2 regions of the Lactobacillus crispatus genome follow, and region 2 is predicted to be linked to the other one. Evidence: predicted binding sites of a transcription regulator. Region 2 holds the regulator's gene; the other holds the start of a gene.
The links. The regulator LexA, encoded in region 2, represses DNA repair genes until DNA is damaged. The targets are predictions, from matches to a motif close to CNAACANNTGTTNG.

Region 1: xerS (tyrosine recombinase XerS) is a predicted target of LexA. The motif match lies at 7,157-7,170, and genes of this name have one in related genera.

The regions. Positions count from the first base shown of each region.
Region 1 covers NZ_CP072197.1:1,070,297-1,080,283, forward strand. Annotated here, with positions in the region: gene J6L97_RS05205 (IS256 family transposase) at 808-1,986, opposite strand; gene J6L97_RS05210 (IS982 family transposase) at 2,282-3,139, opposite strand; gene J6L97_RS05215 (GlsB/YeaQ/YmgE family stress response membrane protein) at 3,643-3,903, opposite strand; gene J6L97_RS05220 (GH25 family lysozyme) at 4,261-5,418, shown strand; gene J6L97_RS05225 (DUF5052 family protein) at 5,568-6,179, shown strand; gene J6L97_RS05230 (hypothetical protein) at 6,224-6,682, opposite strand; gene xerS (tyrosine recombinase XerS) at 7,185-8,252, shown strand; partial or broken gene J6L97_RS05240 (endonuclease MutS2) at 8,306-9,987, opposite strand, start outside.
Region 2 covers NZ_CP072197.1:870,191-880,177, forward strand. Annotated here, with positions in the region: gene J6L97_RS04285 (uracil-DNA glycosylase) at 27-686, shown strand; gene J6L97_RS04290 (SGNH/GDSL hydrolase family protein) at 679-1,458, shown strand; gene lexA (transcriptional repressor LexA) at 1,497-2,123, opposite strand; gene J6L97_RS04300 (DUF896 domain-containing protein) at 2,280-2,546, shown strand; gene J6L97_RS04305 (YneF family protein) at 2,616-2,834, shown strand; gene J6L97_RS04310 (ABC transporter ATP-binding protein) at 2,915-4,681, shown strand; gene J6L97_RS04315 (ABC transporter ATP-binding protein) at 4,674-6,473, shown strand; gene J6L97_RS04320 (M13 family metallopeptidase) at 6,563-8,506, shown strand; partial or broken gene J6L97_RS04325 (FAD-dependent oxidoreductase) at 8,551-8,778, shown strand; gene J6L97_RS04330 (Dps family protein) at 8,813-9,280, shown strand; gene J6L97_RS04335 (oligopeptide ABC transporter substrate-binding protein) at 9,728-9,987, opposite strand, start outside.

The DNA.
Region 1 (9,987 bases), 200 kb from region 2:
TCTTAAAAATAATAATTTTATCAGTGTGCGTATAATTCATATTATGTAAAGCCAGATTAAAAAACAATCATTTAATAATAGAAGTCATAATTAATTTAATTATTTCAGCAAATAAGTCTTATTTTGGATTTGTTAACTCGAATTCAGGTTATTTATTTTTTCAAAAAATGAATTTTGCTTTTTTAATTTTTGTTTTTACTTCATTTACTCTGACTATGACAAGAAAATCACCTCTCAATAAATTTTTACATGCTGAGATCGCAATTCTATGACCAAGTTCATTTATTTTGATCAATAGTTAGTTTTATAGTTTAATAGTTAGTTGTTCATTTGTATGAACCAGTTTTTAAAAGTAATGGTTTTATTGATGGTTGGAATTATAGTTTTTCATCAAGTTAATCAAGCTAGATAAAATTACTTTTATGGCTAAGAGTAAATCAATGGTATCCTAGATATTCTTGAGATAATTTTTTAGAGATTAGTTTCCGTATATTTTATGGCTAAAAGTCTGAATTGAATAATATGCTGACAATAATCAATAAAACAACCTTCAAAGAGAAGTATTTTGAAACAGTTATGGTAAAGTAATTCTAATTAAAAATAATGAAAATAGTTGAGTAATATGCTAGTTTTGCCTTTAGTATCTATAAAGCCATTTTTTATTTTTATGCTATAGCTTTCTTTAAAACAAAAATTTTAATGATCACTAGATACCACTTCCCGATATATCAACAATTTACTTGATGAAACTGTCAAATCTTTTGTGTAAATAGATCTTTCTCGTAAATTGATTTTTTAATTATTTATTTAATCAAAGTAGGATTCTAAGGTGTCCTGAACCTGACCAAAGCCTTTATGAATTCGATTGAAATAACGGTCATTGTAGCTCATTGCCTGGATGCCAATAAATGCATCAAGCGACTGTTCAGTTGGAAATTCTGCCTTAGGCTTAGCTTTACGCTTGATGACGTTGTTAAAGGATTCAATCATATTGGTTGAATAAATTGAAGCTCTGATTTGTTTGGGATAATTGTAGAAGACTAGCAGATCGGGCTCAATTTCCTTCAAACCTTTGATGACATGGCTATAAGCTTTATTCCATTTGGCATAGAATTTGTGCAAGACAGCTGCAGCTTCTTTTTTGCTTGTCTGTTGATGTATCTGCTTGAATTCGTTCATGATCTTTTCACGATCGTCGACGCGTACTTTAGCGCAGATATTGCGCATGACATGAACCAGGCAGCGTTGAAAATGAGCTTTAGGATAAGTCCTGGCCAAGGCTGTTTTCATGCCAACAACACCATCAGAAAGAAAAAGCTCAACTTGCTTCAAGCCTCTGGACTTCATGTTTTGAAGCATCTCTGTCCAAACTTCAATGTTCTCACTAGGAGCAATGCAGTAGTCAATGACTTCCTTATGTCCATTAGGTTTAATGCCAATGGCAATATATACTGCTTCACGCTCAAACGTTTCTCGGCGCAAAGGAAGGTATGTCGCATCCAAATAGACACAGAAAAACTTGTCGCTTAGCTTGCGCTTGTGATAAGCCTCAATCTTGGGGAGCATCTGCTTGGAAATATTTGATACTTGAGCTGGACTATAATGACTGCCATACATTTTCTCAATCAAGTCAGCGATTTCTCTGGTAGTTACGCCTTTGGAGTATAGCTTGATAATCGTGCTTTCCAAAACATCAGAGTGCTGCTTGTAGTCAGGCAGCGTGTGCTGATGAAACTGACCGTTGCGGTCTCGAGGCACTTGCACTTCAATTGGTCCAAACTGGGTATCAACCTTGCGGAAATAAGCACCATTTCTAGAATTGCCAGTATTCCAGCCATTTCTGGCATAGGGATCATAGCCTAGAAAGGCAGTCAACTCAGCTTCTAGCAAGTTATTAACAGCCTGTTGTAGCTCTTTGCGCAATAAATCATTTATTTTGTCTGGATTGAATAGAGCTTGAGCAAAATCTTTGGTAAAATCATTCATGAAGGAGTTCTTCTTTCTGTATGTGTTTTTTTGTTCAAACCAATCATACGAGAAAGGAACTCCTTTTTCTAATGTTTAAAGAAATAAATTTAAGGAATCATTCATCCTTACACAAACTATTTTACAGTCTCTACTTGATATATCGGGATTTCTTCTTAGTTGTTAGTTTCAGATAAAATCGTTTTGAATCGTCTAGTTTCATATTTTTCGCCCCATTTTTGCCCCATAAAATTACTAAAAATCACAATGTTTTCTGAATTTTATTGATAATAATATATATGTTATACGCGTGGTGCTAGTTAAATCTTTCTAGACAATAAGCCAAATTATAAGCTAAAATTGCAATTTCCAACCGGCTTTGAAAGCCTATCAGACTACGTGCTCGATTGTTCTCGGCATTGTAATAGGTCAGAAGCGAAAAGTCGCTTTCAATTGTTCTGCGAATAGCCATCAATTGATGATCATTGTGCTTTTTAGCTCCTGTCATATTTTTACGATATGGTGTCCAAAGTTCATAACCCATTTGTTTTAGCTGTTGATGCAGTTCTTTGCCTAAATAGCCTTCGTCGCCAAGAAGATAGTAATTAGATGGATGTGCATTTTCCATCAGTTCAACTGTCTCCTTGGCATCATGAACTGATGCTTTTGTTACGACATAATCAAGAATGTAACCGTCATCGCTAACAATGGCATGAACTTTGAAACCATAGAAGTAAATTTTCTTGGTGGCCTTATAACCAATGTTGGCATAACCGCGAAAAATTTTAGCACGATAGTTGCGAATTGGTTGGCAAACAGGTACCGGAAAGCTGTCAATGATCAAGAAATGTCCATTCAGGTCAACCTTTTTATTCATTTCTTGCCGTATCTGATAAATCAATTGCAATAGCTGACGTGAACGCCGATTAAAACGTGAGTGTGATAAACAATTGAAACATTCACAGAATCTTCTTTGTGATTCAATTCCTGTCTTAGCTTGCCAGATAAGTAAAGCCAAAATCAGACTGTCCGTAGTTTTAATTTGATCAATATTTCGCCGATGAGTAAACTCAGCCGGTGCATACAAACGATACCAGTGCCGACAAATTATCACTAAATCTTTAAAACTAACTTGTAAATGGTGGCTAAAACGCTTAAGCTTAAGGCAGTTCAATCAGATCAGACTCTTTTCTATTATTACTATTTACAAGTCGAGTCTAACAAGATTGGACTTTTTTATTAACTAAAACGATTTAACTAGCACCACGCGTATGTTATTTACTAACTACTACTCTATTCTATTTTTATTAACTGCTCTTAAAGTTACTTGAAATATTATTAAATAAATAATCAAGCGGTAAAAATGATAATTCTACTAAACTCATGACTCAAGTCGCTACTTAAATCTGTGTTTTTACATGAATAAGACATCTAAATAAAGTTTCAATCTTCAAAAAATGCTGAGAATCACTCTAAGATTTCTTTTTAATGAATTAATTTATCGTGGTTACTCAATCTTTATACAAACAAGCAACATTTTAATTCATTATTATAACCCTTATACCTCTATCTCCCCTCCTCTGCTGACCAGGGAAGACGAAAAAAGAGCCGAAATCAGACATAATTCGTCCAATCAGGCTCTTTTCTTATCTAGCTAGAATAAAAATCTGAATAAAATCAATCTGTTGCAGGTCTAATTTTATTCATAATGAAGGCAACGACGATTACCAAGATAACTGCACCTAAAATTGACGGTACAATTGCCATGTCCGCAACCTTCGGTCCCCATTCCCCTAAAAGGGCTTGGCCTAGTGAAGATCCAACCAATCCTGCTAAAATATTAGCAATCCAGTTCATTGACTTACCATGTCCAGTTAAAGCACCTGCAATTAAGCCGATTACTCCACCAACAATTAATACCCAAATCCAATGTAGCATTTTGATCACCTTTGCTTTCTTGCAAAATATCTTATCACATTTCTGATTAAACAAAGCGCTTTCTTTAACTATCTTTATTTTAAGCGAATGAACTATTTCTTGTCACTTTTAAAATATATTATTTGACTGTCTTATACTTTTCTTTAGATTTGGGGCATATTTCTTGCCACGACTAATTCTTTATTTTTTGTCTATTGTATATCTCAATTTGATTTCAATTTTTTTCGGTTTGATTACTGATATATTAATAAATGATCTCATCTATTGCCTTTTGAGAACTATATCTGTAGTCTATAAAGTATAAATTATGTGAGAGATATAGATAAGATTCTCTCCACTAAGTATGGAGGACATAAATTGTTTAAAAGGAAATCAATTATTAAATTAGCATGTGCAACTATGTTAACGAATGCAGGTGTCACACTTTTATCTCAAATGACTCGTTTCTCTGACTCAGAGAGCATTGTGCAAGCTTCATCAACATCAGTTGTTGCTAAAGCCCTTGGAATTGATGTTGCCAGCTACCAAAGCGCAGATTTAACTGCTCATGCCAAGGCTGGTTCTCAATTTGCAATCGTTAAAGTTAGTGAGGGAACCAGTTATCGCAACCCTAAGGCAGCCAATCAGATTAAATCTGCTATTGCTAATGATATGATGCCGATGGCTTATCATTTTGCAACTTTTAGTTCAAGTTCATCGGCCGCTAAGCGCGAAGCGCAATACGCAATTTCTTCTGCTAAGGCGTTGGGATTACCAGCTGGCTCATACTTAGCCTGCGATTATGAAACTGGTCAGGGCAATATCATTACTAATGGTAAAAATGTGACAGCTAAGGCTATTATTGCCTTTATGGATCAAATTAAGGCGGCTGGCTATCAACCACTTCTCTATGCTAGTTCTTCCGTTTTGCAAAACAATATTAATACTCCATCTATCGTGAACAAGTATCCTAATTCACTCTGGGTAGCCGCATATGCGATTTCAGGCCGAGTAGACCAACCCAACTTTAAATACTTCCCTTCAATGGATGGTGTCGCAATCTGGCAGTTCACAGATAATTGGCGCGGAATGAATACTGATGGCAATATTACAGTCTTGCCATTATCAATCGCAGGTAACGCGGCAGTCTCACAGGCTCCTAAGGCTTCCAATACCAAGAAAACAGCTACAGTTATGTACAAGTCATATGTTTATGACAAAAATAGCAACCGGACAAATGATTTTTATAATGCTTACAGCTCTATTACTTATTATGACAATAAGGTGAGAATTAAAGGCAAATCAATGATTCGTGTCGGTGAAGACAAGTATGTGATGGCAAGTAACGTACTAGGCAATTCACGCGTCTTTAAAGCTGATGCTAAAGTGTATAAAAATGATGGCACCATTAATACAAAATGGTCTACTAAAAAATCCGGTTCACCGATCAAGACTTATGGCCCTAAACATTACATCAATAATGAAGCTTACTATCGAATTGGTAAAAATGCTTACGTTAAAGCAGACAAGTTCTAATTTATTTTTAGCAGCAAATATTTGCTGCTTTTTTGATGCATCCCTAAAACGTAAATGAACTGACGAATCATTTCCAATTTATTTATCTGCATCCCTTTTTTACCCATGTTAAAATTAAGGCATTATATAGAAACGAGGATAAGATAAGGATGAAATTTAAAAAGAAGTTAGCTTTATTCTTAGGTCTGGGAGTATTATTGCTTTCTCTGACTGGTTGTAGTGATTTTCAAAACTGGGAATTATCTATGCGCTCTAAGATTGGGGCATTGCCCTTAACAGTATCAACGTATGATTCTAATGGACAAAAGATCGACCAGATCAAAGCTAAGTCAGTTAATATTCATACTGATAAAAAGATGTCACAGAAAAGTAGTAATGGCACTGAACATTCTAGCGTAATTGATGTTGACTATGGCAATAATCGAATGATTCACGTTGGTTCTACTATGATTGCCTATGAAGGACTGAAAAACTACGAGGATGCATTTAACAAAAAAGTTAAGATCGACGATCAAAATCGTTCTGTTCCTCTGTTAAATACAATGTATCAGAATTTTAAAAACGATTGGAATGGTAGCTCAAGAGTAGTAATGATTAGAAGCCAATTAGGAATGCCGATTGCTGTCTTTATTGGAAATCACGTCTCAATTCATAAGAGTGATATGAAGAATGCAACTCAATTTGTGATTGATGGTCATCGTCTATTTGTTTACCGTGCTGATTACACAGTTTATCCAATGTCCAGTTTAAAAAGCAATTAACTATAAAAAGTGTCAATCCTCATTTTAAGGACTGACACTTTTTATTATTTATCATCAATTAATGCATTAAATGCTTCATTAGTTTCAACGATGTCGCTCATTACTTGATTAATCCAGTCATTAAGCTTATCGTTATCGTAGTTTTCTAAACCGCCTTCGGAATCTCCAATGTCCGCAATACCATTATTGAAATCTACTAGTTCAGTAATTAACTTTTGAGCAAAAATCTTAGTGGTGCCACCAAAGTTTTCCGCAAAATTATTTACATCCCCATATGCATCGGCAATATCACTGAAAACTGTGACAGTTTTACCAAAAGTCTCACTCAAGTTATCTACATCTGCTTGAGTTGGTACAGTCAATTCTTCATCTTCATTATTAAGTTGTTCATCTAAACGAACGCCAATGTCGTTTAACACTAAGTGACCATCATATAGACGATTCAGTAATTTGATACCACTAGGGTTTTTAGCTTGGAAGTTTACACTAATTTTTTCTGTCATACTTTTTCCTCATCTCACATAATGTATTTTCATCTATTGTACAATTTTTAGCCAAAAAATACGACTAAACAAGGAAAATAAGCTTTTTTCGATTCTTTATAAAAAATGTTATATTTTACTTGAACATTAGCAATAAAGAGCATAAAATAAACGATTGAAAAGTGTTGTACCATACAAACAACATATGTTTGTAAGTAATGTTTGAATTACTAAATGTAATTTGCCCTTACTTACTGACGAGCAATCACTGTTGCTATAATTAGAATGCTAAGAGTTTTCTATAAGCGTTGCTGGTATTCTAGTTATAGTGACATGATTATCTAAGTTAAATTTAGTTGCAATCATTTTTCTACGTTAGTACTATAGATATTCACGTTCGAATGAGCGCAGTAATTTTAAATTAGACTTTTTTTTATCACCTATTCCTGAGAATAGGTGATTTTTTTATGATTAACGTATTTGTATGATATAATATAAACATTAGTTCGTGAAAGGAGCAGATATGGAAACTGCTAAATACCTAGAATTGATCCAAATTGAAGTAAATAAATTGCCTGATTTTGTTAAGCAATTTAATCTTGGTACTAATCATTCATTAACTACTACTTACCAGTACTTAACTGAAATTCGACGCTTCTTCGATTGGCTACGTCAAGAAAATATCTCTTCTGCTTCAGATAATGCTCATGTTACTACGGATACATTAGCCAACTTACGTCGCAATGACATAATGCTGTATATTGATTATTTAGGACATACCCGTAATAAGCAAGGCCGACTAAACTCCCCCACTACGATTAATCGCTCAATTAATGCTTTACGCTCCCTATTTAAGTTTTTAACCATTACTGCCGACAATAATCATGGTGAGCCATATTTTGAGCGGAATGTAATGCTTAAAATTAATTCTTTAAATGATACGCAAACACTTAATTATCGGGCTCATGTACTTGAAAGCCACATGTACACTGGTAAGTTAAAATTTGAATTTTTGACTTTTATTGATCAGGACTATATTAACCATTGTAATAAGCAAGCAAAGATTGGTTTTAAGCAAAACAAAGAACGTGACATGGCAATTGCTGCATTAATCTTAGGTACCGGCATTCGGGTGTCTGAATGTGCTGGCGTTGATTTGAGTGATTTAAACCTTAAGGATGCTGTACTAGATGTAACTAGAAAAGGCGGACAAAAAGATAGTGTACCAATTGCAGAATGGACACTTCCTTATATCAAGCGATATAAAGGTATTCGTAATGAACGCTATCATGCAGATAGTAAGCAAGTGGCATTCTTTTTAACTCAATGGCATGGTCAAACGCGGCGAATTACAACTAATGCAATTGAAAAAATGATCAATAAGTATTCTGCAGCTTTTGGTCATCCCCTTACCCCACATAAGTTACGTCATACGGTTGCTTCTGAGCTCTATGAAGTAACTAAAGATCAAGTGCTTGTAGCACAACAGCTAGGTCAAAAAGGCACTTCAGCCACCGATCTATATACTCATGTTGATCAGAAAAAACAGCGTGCGGCTCTCAATGAGATCTCAAAAGAAAATCACGATTAATCAAATTAAATGCAAAAACGAGTTTGGCTATTCAATTCCAAACTCGTTTTTTATTAATGTTTCAATTTCTTGTAAGCTTTTTTGGAGCCACGATCTAGATCACGATTAAACTTATAATCTTGCCAGTCTTTAACAAAGAGTAAATCTAAGTTATATCCTTTTGGGTACAAGTCTTTAGCTAGTCGTCTTAATTGTAAACGTCTGAGTGGTACTTCTACAAATTCTTTTGCCAAAAATATCTTTGCTGCATTTTGGGTAGGAAGATATTTATAAAAGATTCCTTCTTCTTTTAAATTGGTAGCATATACAATATCACCTTTATGAAATTCTTTTTTAACAACCAGGTTGCTTTTGTTTTTCCGCTGGTGAACGAAACGTTTTTTAAAGATAAAGGTAAATTATTGCCCGCTAATATGGCTTCTGCTTGATGCAGAACATTTTCTGGAATACCTGATTTTTTGGCGATCCATAGTGCTCGACTATTACCAATACTTCCTATCTTTAACTTATAAGTAGGTTGCAGATTTTTTAAGTCAAAATCCATTGCAGCTGTGATAAAACCATCATGCTGCTTAGCAAAATCCTTAATAGAGCTGTAGTGTGTTGTGGCCATGATTAAACAGCCACGTAAATACAACTCTTGTAGAATTCCAATAGCGAGTGCGCTTCCTTCATTTGGATCTGTCCCTGTCCCTAATTCATCTAATAATACTAAACTATGGAATTGAGCATATTTGGTAATCATGGCAATATCTTTCATTTCGGCTGAAAAAGTACTCAGAGAATTATCTAGGTCCTGGTGATCACCTATTAAAGTAAAAACGTCATCCATTAATGGAATATCACATGGTTTATCGCTTGGTAAAAACAGACCTAGTTCGGTCATTAAAATCATCAAACCAGTAGTTTTAAGCGCGACGGTTTTACCACCAGCATTTGGTCCTGTAATCATTAGAACACTATTTTCTTGGGTTAATTCTAAGGTTAACGGAACAGGATTAATGATCAAGGGATGCCGCACTGCACGTAAAACAAGAGAATTTTCACGATTAATTTTAGGCCTAATACAATTATATTTTTGTGCAAACTTTCCCCTAGCAAAAATCATATCTAGTAAAGTGATTAGTTCAATGTTACGCTTAATATCATCCTTCACGTCGTATATTTTTGCAGTTAAAGCACCTAAGATTGCTAGTTCTAGATTACGTATTTGTGCCTTTAAATTGGTTATTTGCTGATTTAGACGAACAACCTTAGCAGGTTGAAAGTAGACGGTTTGTCCACCATTAGAAACAGCCACAATAGTCCCTGACAATTGATTTTTGTAGTTTGCTTTAATTGGAATGGTAGCGTAGCCCTCTTTTTCAACGATCATTGCGTCTCTAATCATTTTTTGATTAGGTTTACTAGTCAAAAAATGATTTAATGCAGTTTTGAGTTCAGTAACAGATTTCTTTAAGTCGCGGCGCATTTTTGCTAGTTCACGATCTGCCTCATCGCGTACTTGACCATGTTCAATAGTAGTATAAATAGCATTTTCAATGTCTGGCAATAGCGTCATGTCTTGGACATATGCATTGAGTAATGGTGCTAGCTGCTCATGTCTGGCTAAAAAGCGTTGTAGTAGGCGATTTACTCGTAAAAATTCTGCTACTTTTTCTAGATCATCGGGAGTTAAGATTAGTCCTTTTTCAGCTTTAGTAATTAAATGCTCGATATCCTCAGAACTGGCAAA
Region 2 (9,987 bases):
ACAAAAATTTAAAAGAAGATGGAAAAATGGATTATCCGAAAAAACTGATTGACGAAGTGAAAGAACGATCTAAAGGCATGCAGCTAGAAGGAATTAATTCTGGCTCGGGTCCCCAACATCCTTTATTAATGATTGTCGGTGAGGCTCCTGGTCGAAATGAAATTGTTAATAATATTCCCTTTAGCGGGGATGCGGGTAAGGAATTGGATAAATCATTGAAGCAGATTGGTCTGACACGTGATCAGGTATATATTACATCTGCTGTGAGAAGTCGACCTTTTGCAATCAAAAAGGTTTTTAGCAAGCGTGAAAATAAAGAAGTAATCAAATATCCCAATCGTAAGCCAACCAAAAAAGAGATTCTAGCTCATGCGCCTTTCTTAGATTTTGAAATTGACTATGCTCAACCAAAACTAATTGTTGCCTTGGGTAATACGGGATTAGAACGTCTTTTGGGGTCTGGTCATAAGATTTCAGCTGAACATGGTCAAGTAATTAAAAATACACCAATTTTACGTTTAAATGAAACTAAAGACGGCTATATTTGGTCAAAAGAAAGATACACTATTTTCCCAGAATATCATCCTGCCGCTGTTTTTTATAATCGCAAGCTAACAGATGATATTATTAAAGATTGGGATAAAATCAAGCCGTATGTAGAAAAGGAAAAATCTGAAAATGAGTAATGAAACTTTTTTGATTCCAATTAGACAAAATAATGATTTATCGGATATCGCTTTAAATGAATTACGCATGGATCTAGATGAGCATGCTTTACATCAACGTTATTACACTGATATTGCTTATTTAGCAGGAAATAGTCGTAAGTATAGTCTAAATAGTGTACAAACCGTTGCGAGCCCTTTGATAGGTAAGAAAATTTTATTTTTGGGTTCTTCCGTTACTTTTGGTTTTGGCGCTTTGGGTGAAAGCTTTGTTGATTATCTTTGGAAGCGTGATGGCGTTGCTGCAATTAAAGATGCAGAAAATGGTACGACCTTAGTTGATGAAGATACTTATAAGCCAAACGATTCTTATGTTGCTCGTTTTAGAGAAGAGTTGACCGAATCACAACCTGATGTTTTTGTCTTACAACTTTCAACTAATGATGCAAATCAAAATAAAAAACTAGGCAAAATTACTAATCAAAACTTTGACACCAAAACCATTACGGGAGCTTTGGAATATATGATTTCAACGGCTCAAGCAAGGTGGAAATGTCCAATTTTAATTTATACTAATCCTTATTTTGCTAATCCGTTATACAAACAGATGGTTGAACGAGTACACGAACTGGCTCAAAAGTGTCGCGTTGAGATTCTAGATTTATACGATCATCCTGATTTTCAGCATCAAGACGCTTTGTATATGGCTGATGAAATTCATCCAACTCGTGCGGGTTATCTAAAGAAATGGTTACCATTATTTGAAGAAAAAATAACTGAAATTTTGGCATAAAGAAAGACCTAGATAAATTATCTAGGTCAAAATTGAAATTAGTCAATGTTATTACGATACAAGCTAACTACCTTACCCAAAATTGTAACTTTAGGTAAAATGATTGGAGCCATTGTATCATTTTCTGGCTGTAATCGGTAGTGATCCTTTTCTTTGTAGAAACGCTTAACTGTAGCTTCATTTTCTTCAGTCATTGCCACCACGATTTCACCATTGTTGGCAGATGATTGTTTGCGTACGATTACGCTATCACCGTTTAAAATGCCAGCGTTAATCATACTTTCACCGTGGACTTTGAGCATAAAGAGTTCACCAGCATCACTTTTTAAGTCTGGTGGGAGTGGAAAGTAGTCATCAATATCTTCAACTGCCAGAATTGGTTGTCCTGCAGTAACCACACCGATAACTGGAATTTCCTTTGGCTTGATACCTAACTCTTTTTTACCCTCACGGGTAATTTCCAAAGCACGAGGTTTTGTAGCGTCTTTTACTAGCCAGCCCTTTCTTTCAAGGCGAGCTAAATGACCATGGACAGTGGAAGTAGAAGAAAGACCAACTGCAGAACAGATTTCTCTAACTGTAGGTGGAATGCTCCGTTTCTCAACTGTATCGTAAATATATTGCAAAATTTCTAGTTGCTTTTTATCGCTTGTTTTTCTTGGCATTTTTAATTCTCCGTTTGTATTTATGGTACTTAATATTATAACCTAATTCTACCAGATAATGTCAATATTCTCAAACAGGCGTTCTTAAGAAGTTATACTTTTTTTATGATAAAAAATAAGGTAGACTAATGATTGTTAATGTGAGGTGGAACTATTATGGATAATAAAGATGCAATGAGTAAAGAAGAAGAAAAAAAGGTAACAGATCGAATTAATGAACTTTACCATAAGAAAGAAAAAGAAGGATTAACTCCTGAAGAAGAAGCAGAAAGAAAAGAACTGCATAAGAAGTTTTTAGCTAACTTTAGAGCAGCTTTTAAACAAGATGTTGAAAACATGGTTATCTTGGATAAGAATGGTAAAGAAGTTACTTCAGAACGAGCTAAACGTGCTCAAAGAAAAAAAGGACTTAGAAAAGATTAACTAGCTCTTTTAATAAGTTAGAGGATTATGATAAAATATAAATGTTAGTTAGATGGAGGATTTAATAAGATGAATTTAGGTTTAGCAATTTTTTTGATCATTGTTGCGCTCTTGGTTGGTGCAACAGCGGGTTTCTATGGTGCAAGAGCATACATGAAGAAGTACTTTAAGGAAAATCCTCCTATTAGTGAAGATATGATCGTTGCTATGATGTCTCAAATGGGACAAAAGCCTTCAAATAAGAAGGTACATCAAGTAATGAACATGATGAAACACCAACAAAGGTAATTAATTTAGATTATTTTTGGAAAGAGGCGAAGGATTTTCTTTGTCTCTTTTTTTGTGCAATTTTTAAAATGAGGTGAAATATGGGAATATTTAGCAAACTAGGTTGGTTTTTTAAGGCTGAAAAAAAGCGCTACATTATTGGGATTACTTTCTTAGCGCTGACTTCCTTAGCCAATTTAGTACCACCGCGCGTATTAGGTTTGATGGCTGATCAACTTGATCAAGGACATATTTCCTGGGGCCAATACGGAATGCTGATCATTGCCGTTTTAGCCGCAGCGCTCACTCTTTATATTTTGCGCTATTTCTGGCGTAAGCAAATCTGGGGCGGAGCGGCAGAATTGGAACGGCAGATGCGGTCAAAGTTATTCGATCATTTTATGATTATGGACCGAACTTTTTATCAGCGCCATCGAACGGGTGATTTAATGGCACATGCCACTAATGATGTTTCCGCTATTCAGAATGTAGCTGGAGACGGTGTTTTAACTTTAGTTGATTCTTTAGTTATGGGGCTGTCAACAATGATCGCAATGATTATTTTTGTTGATTGGCGTTTAACAATTGTCGCTTTATTACCGTTGCCATTTTTGGCTTTGGGAGCTTGGAAGCTAGGCGATCATCTACATGATGCTTTTGATAAATCACAAGCTGCGTTTTCAAAGTTGAATAATAAGACACAAGAATCCGTTTCGGGTATTAAAGTGCTTAAAACTTTTGGTCAGGGTAAAGAAGATACTGCAGCCTTTGATCGAATGATTGATGAAACAATCAATGTTAATAAAAAAGTTTTTGTTTGGGATTCATTATTTGATCCTTTAGGTACCATAGTCATTGGTGCTACATATGTAATTACCATTATTTATGGCGGCTTATTGGTAATTAATCGAATTTTATCGATTGGTCAATTAGTTTCGTTTATTGCTTATATTTCTAATATGGTTTGGCCAATGTTTGCAATAGGGTATTTATTTAATATCCTAGAGCGTGGTAGTGCTAGCTATGATCGAGTAGAAAAATTGCTTAATGAAAAGCCATTAATTACTGATGCTCATGCAGATCAGAGTATTACAGTTAAAGATTTGCAAGGTGATTTAAAATATAATATTAAATCATTTGCCTATCCTGATGAACCAGAGATTCCAGTTTTAAAGCAAGTCAATTTCACTTTAAAACCTGGGCAAACTTTAGGGTTAGTTGGTCGAGTTGGTGCGGGTAAAACCACAATTATTCAACTGCTTTTGCGAGAATTTGATCAGTATGATGGTCAAATTACTCTGAATGGCAAAGATATTAGAAATATTCCACTAAAGGTATTACTCAGTCAGATCTCCTACGTTCCTCAAAATAATTTCTTGTTTTCAACTAGTATCGGCAAAAATATTGCTTTCTCTTCTGAAAATGTAGATAAGGATGATATTGCAGCTGCAGCCAAGAAGAGTGATTTGCATGATGATGTTTTGCAAATGCCTAAAGGCTATGAAACTTTAGTTGGTGAAAATGGCTTATCTCTTTCTGGTGGTCAAAGACAGAGAATGTCAATTGCTCGGGCATTGCTAAAAGATAGTCAGATTTTGATTTTAGATGATGCATTGTCAGCAGTTGATGCAAAGACCGAAACTGAGATTTTGTCATCATTAAGAAAAGAGCGAGCAGATAAGACTACGATGATTGCAGCTCACCGCTTAACTTCTGTCATGGATGCGGATCTGATTTTAGTTTTAAAAGATGGGCGAATCGTTGAACGAGGCAATCACCAACAACTTTTAGACGAAGATGGTTGGTATGCAGAAATGTGGCGTAGACAAGAGTTACAAGCAAAGGTGGGTGAAGATGTAGATGAATAACGAAGAACAACATGAATCCGTCTGGTCGAAGACAATTCCGTTTAAAGAACAAGTTGACATTTTTAAACGACTAATGGGCTTTGTGAAGCAATTTAAATTTGAAATGATCATTGCTTTAGTTGGAGCTTTCGTTGTCAGCATAATTAATATTCTTTTACCAAGGGGGTTGCAATATTTCTTAGATCATTTCTTGTTACACCAAAATACAACGGTGCAAGTGATTCTTTTTGCAGGATTATTGTATGCTTTAGGCTCTATTTTAAAGGCAATTATCCAGTTTACTTATCAATATTTCTTTGCCTTAGGCTCAGAGAAAACATTAGAAAGTGTCAGAAGAGCGCTTTACCGTAAGTTACATAAATTAGGGATGCGTTATTTTGACCAAACTCCAGCTGGTTCAATTGTTTCAAGAGTTACTAATGATACAATGACTTTGAGCAATTTTTTGACTGTTCTATCAACTTTTGTAATTGGTGTTTTCTCTGTAGTAACAGCATTAGTAGCGATGTTTACTACTAATGTAGTTGCTGGCTGGTTAATTTTGCTTTTTATGCCAATTCTGTTATTTGTTATTTGGCTTTACTCTCAAAGAAGTTCGCGACTTTATCGTAATTATCGTGAACGCCTTAGTCGAATTAACGCTAATTTGAACGAATCAATTGAAGGAGTCTCTGTTATTCAAGAGTTTAATCAGGAAAAACGGATGACCCACAATTTTGAAGGCGAAAATGGTGGGTTAATGAATACTCGTTTTAATATGATTCGGGTTAATTCACTATTATTGTCGCCTTTAACCTCATTGCTTTATTCATTAGCCTTGGCTGTTTCATTGATGTATTTTGGTTTTCCATTACGTGAGACTTTTGTACCAGCCGGTGTGGTATATGCTTTTTCACAATATATTTCACAGCTGTTTAACCCGATTTCAACTATGATGGACCAAATGACTTTCTTCCAAGATGGGATTGTTGCTGGTAAAAGAATTTTTTATATTTTGGATGATACGCAATATGAACCTAAACAAGATGCACAAGCCGGCTTAACAATTAGCAAAGGGAAGATTGAATTTAAGCATGTGAGTTTTTCATATGATGGCAAGCATGAAATTTTGCATGATATTTCTTTTGTGGTTAACCCAGGCGAAACATTAGGAATTGTTGGACATACTGGTTCAGGAAAAAGCTCAATTATTAATGTGATGATGCGCTTTTATGAATTTGGTCAAGGTGAAGTTTTAATCGATGATGTTGATATTCGTAAATATCCTAAAGAGGAGTTACGCAAAAAACTTGGATTAGTTTTGCAAGAGCCATTTATGTTTTATGGCGATATCGCTTCTAATATTCGTTTATATAATAAGCAGATTACTGATGCTCAAATTAAGGCTGCGGCTAAAGCAGTTCAAGCTGATCAATTTATTGAAAAAATGCCAGGTAAATACTATGCAAAGGTAATTGAAGGTGGAGAGGAATTTAGTCAAGGGCAACGGCAACTAATTTCTTTTGCCAGAACTTTAGTCACAGACCCTAAAGTTTTAGTATTAGATGAAGCAACTGCTAATGTTGATACCGAAACTGAAACTTTAATTCAGCAAGGTCTAAAACGGTTACGTAAAGGACGGACCACTCTAGCAATTGCCCACCGGCTTTCAACTATTGCCGATGCTGATCAAATCATTGTTTTGGATAAAGGACGAATTATTGAGCGCGGTACTCATGAAGAATTATTAGCGCAAAAAGGCTATTACTATAACTTGTATACTTTGCAAAATAATGAAAATAAGGATAATTAATTTTGAGGACGTTTGTTTAGTAACGACGTCCTTTTTGCTATAATAATGAAAAAGTATTAAATAATTATGAATATTTGTAAGGAGAAAAAATGAGAAGATATTTTGCCGTTCGTGGTGGAGCTGGCGATGTTGCACAACCAGATCTTAATGCCAAACCACAAGATAATTTGTATTTAGCTGTCAATTCAGAATGGTTGTCTAAAGCTAAAATCCCTGCAGATAAGACGTCTGCTGGGATTAACTCTGAACTAGATCAACGAATTGAAGATCGGGTAATGAAAGATTTTGCTGATGTTGCAGCGGGTAAAGAAAGAATGCCTGATATCAAGGATTTTGGGAAAGCAATTGCTTTATATAAAATTGCCAAAGATTTTGACAAAAGGGATGCTGAAAAAGCTAATCCAATTCAAAAAGATTTACAAAAGTTATTGGCTTTGAGTAGCTTTAGTGATTTTGAACAAAAGGCTGCTGATTTATTTATGGGTCCATATACTTTGCCATTTGTCTTTGATGTTGATGCTGACATGAAGAATACTGATGTAAATGTGCTTCATTTTGGTGGACCAAGTACATTTTTACCAGATACTACGACCTATAAAACAGCTGATGCCAAAAAACTCTTGGATATTTTACAAGATCAAAGCATTAATTTGTTAATGATGGCCGGGGTTGGTAAGAGTGAAGCACGTACTTATGTTGCCGATGCTTTAGCTTTTGATCAAAAATTGGCTAAGATTGTTAAATCAACCGAAGAATGGTCAGATTACGCAGCAATCTATAATCCAGTAAACTATGCTGAATTTATTGCAAAATTTAAGTCATTTAAGATGGCTGACTTTATGGCTGCTGTTTTGCCAGTTAAACCAGAGCGTATCATTGTAATGGAACCACGTTTTCTTGATCATGCTGAGAGTTTATTAAACGCAGCTAATTTTGCCGAAATTAAAGGCTGGATGTTGGTTAAATACATTAACAATGTAGCTAGATTTTTGTCTCAAGCTTTTCGAGAAGCAGCATTTCCATTTAATCAGGCAATTACTGGTGCGCCACAATTGCCAACTCAAATTAAACAAGCTTATCGTTTAGCAAATAGTGCTTTTGATGAAGTAGTCGGCATTTTTTATGGGCAAAAGTATTTTGGAGCTAAGGCCAAAAAGGATGTTGAAGACATGATTCTTAAGATGCTCAAGGTTTATGAGGAAAGAATCAAATCAAATACCTGGCTTTCTGCTGAAACGAAAAAGAAGGCAGTAGTTAAGTTAAAAGCCTTGGTCTTAAAGATTGGTTATCCAGATAAGATTGAAGAAATCTTTGATTTACTGCAAGTTGATCCTGAAAAGAGCCTCTATGAAAATGAGGTAGCAATGTCGACAGTGCGTACTAAATATATGCTGGCTAAATTAACTAAGCTGGTTGATCGTTCGGTATGGTTAATGCCAGGTAATTTAAATAATGCCTGCTATGATCCACAAAGAAATGATTTAACTTTCCCAGCAGGAATCTTGCAGGCACCGTTTTATGATATTAATCAATCGCGCGGTGCTAACTATGGCGGTATTGGTGCAACTATTGGTCACGAAGTATCACATGCTTTTGATAATAGTGGTGCTAAGTTTGATGAACGAGGAAATATGAATAATTGGTGGACTGATGCAGACTTCGCTGAATTTAATAAACGAGTTGGCCAAATGGTTGATATTTTTGATGGTTTGCAATATAGTCCAGCTAAAGTGAATGGTAAGCAAGTTGTTGGTGAAAATATAGCTGATTTAGCTGGACTTGCCTGTGCTGTCCAAACTGGAAAAGATGATGGTGCTGATTTAAAGGATCTTTTTGAAAACTATGCTCGTAGCTGGATGCAAAAACAACGTCCTGAAGCAATCAAAACAGAAGTTCAAACCGATGTCCATGCGCCGCAGCCAACTAGAGTAAATATTCCGGTTCAATGCCAAGATGAATTCTATGATGCATTTGGCGTTAAGAAGACAGATGGCATGTGGCTTAACCCAGAAGATAGAATTACAATCTGGTAAAAATAACAAGAATCTATATTGGCTTAAGTGAATAAGATGAAGATAACCCATTAGGTTATGTAGCATTGACCTTTGATAAGCTTAACCACCAAATTTTAGGTGGGGCAGTAATGTCTACTTATGATTTAACAGGTCAAGGAAATGTCCTTAGTTTAGCTATTAGCCATAGACTTACTTTAGAAGATCTTGCAGAATAAGATTTCTTCTTCTCACCAAGTTTTGACCGTCAATGGAGTCTACTTAACTTGGCGGCCCAACATGCCTTAGGCTGAGCTAAATTCTAATTTAATGAAAGTAGGTCTCAATATGAAGTATCCAGAAACAAAAGAAAAGTTAAATGAATTAGTCATTAATTTATTGCATATGCACATGATTGTTCGCCGTCACCATTGGTATATGCGCGGCAGTCAATTCTTGAAGTTGCACCCATATCTTGATGACTTAATGGATGAACTAGATGATCAGATTGATGGTCTTGCAGAAAGATTAATTACCATCGATGGTTCACCTGTTGCCACTTTAAGGGAAGTTGTTCAATTAAATAAAATTCCTGGTGAAAAGGGGAGTTGGGACTTCACTAATACACAAAGACTTGAAAAGATCATTTCAGGCTATCGTTATTTAGATAAGCTCTATGAAGAAGCGCTTGAAGCTTCTGATAAAGAAGGAGATTACTCGACTAATGATATTTTGACTGGTTTCCATACTGATCTTGAAAAGCGGCTTTGGATGTTAACGGCTGAACTTGGTCAAGCTCCAGATATTGATGCATAAGTCGTAAATTTAGAGAAAATAGCGAATCTGTAGTGGTTCGCTATTTTTTATGGCAAAAAGCTCTATTACAATTTACGTAAGCACCTGAAATTTGGACTATAATTTCGAGGCTTTTGTTATGTCTAAATTATCTGAACGAGACATTAATTATTTCTGAAACTTGCGAACTCTGTTCGCGGGTGTGTCATTGTTTCATAGCTTCTGCTTTAGTTTTACGCTTTCCTTCAGGTCTTTGTCTGTGTTGCAGGTTTATCCGTCATTTGGCCCGACTAGACATCTGTACGCGCACATGAAAAAATTGATAGTCAATTCCTTCGTTAATAACGTCACTATTAGTGATACACAAGAAAAATGCTACCAAATCAGTCAGATTTAGTAGCATTTTTTTAGATTAATTAAAGTAAATTTTAGAAAAGATATTTATTAAGCAAGACAGTTAGGTAATGTTTATTTTACAAACCCTGCACTAAACCAGTTAGTTGCGCTTGGTTTAAGTGACCATCCAGTTACTTTTTTATTAACAGCGGTTATTGAATATGAATTAGTGGTAGGTACAACATAGGCCTCATTGTACATCCATTTTTGCCATTTTCTGAATGCGTCAACACGATACTTATGGTTGAAAGCTTTTTCTGAGTCAATATCAGCTAAAAGCTTACTTTGTACAGGGGAAACAAAACGTGCCATATTATATGGTGCAGCAGCGC